One region of the Bacillus hominis genome, then DNA from elsewhere that is predicted to be linked to it. Evidence: riboswitches for the same ligand, from Rfam matches in the RefSeq annotation. Region 1 holds a riboswitch; the other holds the start of a gene.
What was found. A riboswitch is a leader RNA that binds a small molecule or an ion and turns the genes downstream of it on or off. The one in region 1 is predicted to bind thiamine pyrophosphate.
Positions count from the first base shown of each region.

Region 1 (3,167 bases):
ATCATAACTTGCACATCATGCTTCCAAGCAATTTTCGTTAATTCACCAAGTGTTTCAAGCTCAGAAAACTGCGCTTCGTCATTTGCATCTGCAATCGATCCTGGACGTAATCCATCTCCAAGAGAGAACGAAACGTCGTACTGCTTCATAATTTCACATATCTCTTCAAAATGAGTGTATAAGAAGTTTTCTTTATGATGGAATAAACACCACTGCGCCATAATCGAACCACCGCGCGAAACAATACCTGTCATACGCTTTGCAGTAATTGGAATGTAACGGAGTAATACACCGGCGTGAATCGTGAAGTAATCAACGCCTTGCTCCGCTTGCTCAATTAACGTATCGCGATACACTTCCCACGTTAAATCCTCTGCAATTCCGTTTACTTTTTCAAGCGCTTGATAAATTGGCACAGTTCCAACTGGTACCGGAGCATTACGAATAATCCACTCACGTGTTGTATGAATATTTTTGCCTGTAGATAAATCCATAATCGTATCTGCACCCCAGCGAGTCGCCCACGTCATCTTCTCTACTTCTTCTGCAATAGAAGAAGATACAGCAGAGTTTCCGATATTTGCATTTACCTTCACGTGGAAATTACGTCCGATAATCATCGGTTCTGCTTCCGGATGATTAATATTCGCTGGTAAAATGGCACGACCTTCTGCAATTTCCTTACGAACAAATTCAGGCTCTACCCCTTCACGAATCGCAACATATTCCATCTCAGACGTAATAATACCATTACGCGCATAATGCATTTGCGAAACATTTGCACCTTGCTTCGCCCTAAGCGGCTTGCGATCCATTTGCGGGAAAACAGGTGTATGTTTTGAAGCCACCTTGACACCGTCATCCTCTGGTTTTACTTCGCGCCCTTCGTATGCCTCTACATCCTCGCGCTTCATGATCCAAGAATGGCGCGGCGTTGGAATCCCCTTTTCCAGCTCCACTTTATACTCAGGATCTGTATAAGGTCCACTCGTATCATACACACGGATTGGCGGATTTTGAACACCATTCGTATCGCTTTGTGCAATCTCGCGCATCGGTACTTTCATACCTTCCCATGGTCCATCCACATAAACTTTCTTACTTCCTGGTAAACTCGATTTCAATTCAATTTGCTCAGCTGAAACAGACTGTTTCATAACCTTTGTTGCCCCCCTGTACGTGACAAGGACGAGATATGGCCAGCGTATGCCAAAATAAAAAGAGCCAGGTCCATAAAAAAATAAGGACCTGGCTCATAAAGACATAATTATGTAAAGCCGTTAACTTCCCTACGCTGGTACGAGCCAGATCAGGTCCAAAGGGTTAAGAAGTTCACACGCTTCTCTCTCAGCCTACGCATACGTTAGGCACCCCTAGTTTATCACTGATTTAATTTTCAATACTTTCCCATCATACATGATAATCTGAAAAATGCAAAGGTTATTTCTTTTTTGTTTACGGAATCATCCAAGTTAAATAATAAGCCTGTACATAAGTCATAATCCCCACAATAATTACGAAGAATAAACTATGCTTCACTGTAAAGCGGAACAGATCTGATTCTTTCCCAGCAAGACCAACTGCCGCACAAGCGATCGCAATCGATTGCGGAGAAATCATTTTACCTGTTACACCGCCCGTTGTATTTGCTGCAACGAGAAGCACTTCAGATACACCGACTTGCTGCGCTGTAATTGCTTGTAAATTCGAGAAAAGTGCATTCGCTGACGTATCTGATCCTGTTAAAAATACACCGATCCAACCTAGGAATGGTGAGAAGAACGGGAATAACCCGCCAGTTCCTGCAAGTGCTAGCGCTAATGTAGAAGATAAACCAGAATAATTTGCGATAAATGCGAATCCTAATACGAATCCGATAGATAGAATTGGCATCTTAAGTTCGTTTAACGTTTCTTTAAATGTTGCTACTGCATCTTTTGCACTCATTTTCAAAATAAAGATAGAAATGATACAAGCAATTAAAATTGCTGTTCCAGTTGCTGATAATACATCAAGCTTCAAAATTGCCTCATAAGGTGTTGGTTTATTTACAATTGGCTCTGCTTTCATTACTAAATTGTGTAAGCCTGGAACTTCAAACTTAAATACAAGACTTTCTAATGCGCCGCCTGGAGCGAATAATGCTTTAAAGAAACTTTGGCTCCAAATGACTACCATCACAGTTAAAATAATGAACGGAGACCATGCTTTTACTACTTTTCCTACCGTTAGTTTCGGCATAGATGTCGCCTTTGTTGCTGCTACTTCACTATTCGCTTCTTTAGACTGATAAATTTCTTTCGGCTGCCAAACTTTTAAGAATAGCGATAAACTTACTAAACTTACAAGCGCTGACGTAATATCCGGAAGTTCTGGCCCTAAAAACGTCGCTGTAATAAACTGTGTAATTGCAAATGAACTACCCGCTACAAATAGAGCAGGCCATGTTTGTCTTACCCCTTTAAATCCATCCATTAAAAATACGATAAAGAACGGAACAAATAATGATAAGAACGGTAATTGATGTCCAGCCATTTGTCCGATTTTATGCGGATCAATACCAGTTACTTGTCCAGCCACTGTAATCGGAATTCCCATCGCTCCGAATGCTACTGGTGCAGTATTTGCGATTAAACAAAGACCAGCCGCGTATAAAGGATTTAAGCCAAGGCCTGCAAGAAGCGCTGCCGTAATCGCTACTGGTGCACCAAATCCTGCTGCTCCTTCCAAAAATGCTCCAAATGAAAAACCGATTAAAATAACGAGTAAACGATGATCATTCGTAATGGATAATACAGATGCACGAATGACATCAAATTGACCTGTTTTCACAGAAATTTTATATAAAAATACTGACATAATGATAATCCACGCAATTGGCCATAATCCGTATAAGAAACCGTATCCGGTCGCTGCCATTGCCATTGTGAATGGCATTTTATACGCAAATAAAGCCACCAAAATCGTTAATACAACTGTAATAAACCCTGCCACATACCCCTTCATGCGGAAAACTGCTAAAGCTAAGAAAAAAAAGATGATTGGAATAAGTGCGACTGCTGCCGAAATCCAAATGTTACCGAACGGATCGTAAACTTGTGTCCATGTGTTCATTGTTCTCTCCCCCCTAAAGAATCCCCTTTTAAATAGATATAACCTTATCAATA
Region 1 covers NZ_JAUCFS010000005.1:4,728,640-4,731,806, forward strand. Annotated here, with positions in the region: gene thiC (phosphomethylpyrimidine synthase ThiC) at 1-1,157, opposite strand, end outside; TPP riboswitch at 1,270-1,385, opposite strand; gene lldP (L-lactate permease) at 1,456-3,114, opposite strand.

Region 2 (3,167 bases), 4.3 Mb from region 1:
TAATTTCAATTATGTTTTAAATAAAAGCACAAACCTACAATTTAAAAGGGTTTGTGCTTTTTTAATCAAACGTTTGTTTAAATAAAGTGAAACTTTAATCAGTGGGAGTTTTGTTCATCCCCCACTGATTATTAGCCCTCACCAATCGGGCTGCCCGTAAATAGCGGGATAAACGAAATAACTCATTTTGCGCCTCTACAAGCTCTTATTTACTTCCTCAGCTAATTTCTTCGTACTTTCATACGCAGATTCCGCTAAGCTAATCGCTGAAATAACTGAAACACCATCCGCACCCGCTTCTATAACCGACGCTGTATTTTCAATTGTAATACCACCAATCCCAACGATCGGTATTGTAATCTCTTGTTCCCTAAAATACTTTAGACCTTTCGTTCCTTGAACCGCTTTCGTATCTTTTTTCGTACTCGTCGGGAAGATTGGACCAACTCCTAAATAATCGGCTCCATTTTCAATCGCCCAGCGTGCTTCTTCAATTGTATGTGTAGATACTCCAATAATTTTATCTCCCATTTTTTTACGAACAGATGTAATTCCTTCATCATCTTGTCCAACATGCACGCCATCTGCATCTAACTCGAGAGCTAGTTCTACATCATCATTTACGATGAATGATACACCATACTCCTTGCAAAGCGATTGTAGTTCTTTCGCAAAATCAATACGTTTCTCTCCCGTTAAAGCCCCTTCTCCCTTTTCACGAAATTGAAAAATTGTTATACCACCTTCTAGTGCATCTCTCAATACTTGTAGTGGCTCCTTCGTACAATTGTTACTTCCCATAATAAAATATACTGGTAATAACCTAGACATTTCATCCATTGTAATACGCGACATCTAGTTCCCCTCCTTACTGTATAACTTCAATCTTTCCATACTTCTCAATATCATCTGAAGTTGTATTCGCTAACTGATTTAAAAATTCAATTTGGAAGCTTCCTGGTCCATTCTCTACTGTTTTCGAAGCCGCTATTTCTGCTGCTACTCCATAGAATGTTAATGCGGCTACTGTTGCCTTTACATAATCCTTTTCTACCGCTACAAATGCTCCTATTACAGAAGTTAGTAAACAACCTGTTCCAGTAACTTTCGTTAAAATAGGATGGCCATTTCGAATAAGAATAGTTCGCTCTCCATCTGTAACAACATCTTCTTCTCCAGTAATTACCGCAACTGTATTTAATTCATCCGCTGCCTGTTTTGCAATATTTACAACATTACCATTTCCAGTACCAACGTCTACACCTTTAATTTCCCATTTCTCATTAATAACATTAGCAATTTCAGCTGCATTTCCGCGGATAACAGCTAAATCGATTTCAGCTGGAATATATCTCGCAACTTCTGTTCGATAAGAAGTTGCTCCTGCCCCAACTGGATCAAACAATACTGGTACATCATTCGTATTTGCTGATTTACCAGCAAGTAACATCGCTTCTACCTCTTCAGGACGAAGTGTACCCATATTTAAAACAAGAGCTCCTGCAATGCTAGCCATTTCTGCTACTTCTTCTTTTGCATACGCCATTACAGGCGATGCTCCTAATGCTAACAATCCGTTTGCTGTAAAATTCGTTACAACAATATTTGTAATATTATGCACGAGTGGATTAGACTCTCTCACCAATTCCACGACTTTACTAATTTCTTGTACATTCATTCAATTCATCTCCTAACTATAATGATGGGAGATACACAAAAAGGCACTTTGCGTACGCAAAGTGCCTGAACATGTGCTTTTACACTCTCCCTACGCTGGCATTATCCAACAGGTTCAAATGGTCAATGACGGATTAGTCATACTCTCAGTTTGCATCCACAAACTCCCATGTGTTTATTATTCATCTACTTCAAAGTCTACTCTTATTCTAGTAAAATAACAAGTTCTTTACTTTTCCATATAAAGTGAAACTTTAATCAGTGGGGGTTTTGTTCATTATTAGCCTTCACCAATCGGGCGTTACGGGCAGCCAGACTCCCACCTAACTTCTTTGCTCCAGCTGAATTTTGAGGTGGGAGTTTTACTTCCCGCAAATAGCGAGATAAAAAGAGTGATAGGAAACTCATCCTATCACTCTTTTTATAATTATTTTAGACCTTTTGATACTTCTTTAACCATTTCTGATACAGACTCAAGTCCGCCACCAGATAGGTACCAGTAGTTTGCATCAAGGTAAACTACATTACCGTTTTTCGCAGCATTTGTTTTGCTAACGATTTCGTTTTCAACAACTTGTTTTGCAGAAGATTTTCCGCCAACAACAGCGCCTCTATCTACTACAAAGATGTAATCTGGGTTTTTCTCAAGAATATATTCGAATGAAACTTTATTACCATGTGTATCTGCTTTAAGTTCTGTGTCAACAGGTTTTACACCAAATACATCGTGAATAATACCGAAACGAGATTGCGGACCGTATGCACTTACTTGACCATCATTCGCAAGAAGGATTAAACCTTTTTTATCGCTTTTCGTAGCTTTTTCATTTAATGCTTTAACATCTTTTTCAACTGCTGCAATTTCTTTTTTCGCTGCATCTTCTTTATCGAAGATTTTTGCTAACATTTCTGTGTTTTCTTTAAATGATTTCATGTAATCTTTTGTATCTTGTTCTACATAAATAGTTGGAGCAATCTTTTCAAATTCTTTATATGAATCTGATTGTCTTCCAGAAATGATAATTAATTCTGGGTTCATTTCATTAATTTTTTCAAAATCTGGCTCTTTCAAGCCCCCAACGTTTGTATACTTTTTATCTTTGTATTTAGAAAGGTATTCAGGAACATTTTTTTGTGGAACACCAGCTACTTCTACACCTAATTTGTCTAATGTATCTAATGAACCGAAGTCAAATACTACAACGTTTTTAGGGTTTGTTTTAACTTTCGTTTCACCTAATTTGTGTTTAATTGTAATCTCTTTCGTTTTACTTTCACTAGCTTCTGTCTTTTTGTCAGTAGAAGCATTATTGCTACATGCCACAGCGACGATAGCAAGCATGAAAGTTAATAGTAGCATCGCTAATTTTTTCACTTCAATCACCTCAATAAATTTTTTTAAATTATTTAAATCGATAGTGCATTTACACTATCAAAAATAACTTTCTCTTATGAAAAGTAAATACAAATGTTATTTCCAGATATCTCTT
Region 2 covers NZ_JAUCFS010000005.1:412,192-415,358, reverse strand. Annotated here, with positions in the region: gene QUF93_RS04565 (anaerobic C4-dicarboxylate transporter family protein) at 1-20, shown strand, start outside; gene thiE (thiamine phosphate synthase) at 196-855, opposite strand; gene thiM (hydroxyethylthiazole kinase) at 869-1,678, opposite strand; TPP riboswitch at 1,749-1,858, opposite strand; gene QUF93_RS04550 (siderophore ABC transporter substrate-binding protein) at 2,105-3,052, opposite strand; gene QUF93_RS04545 (iron ABC transporter ATP-binding protein) at 3,127-3,167, opposite strand, start outside.
Region 2: another riboswitch for thiamine pyrophosphate. It lies ahead of thiM (hydroxyethylthiazole kinase); the one in region 1 lies ahead of thiC (phosphomethylpyrimidine synthase ThiC).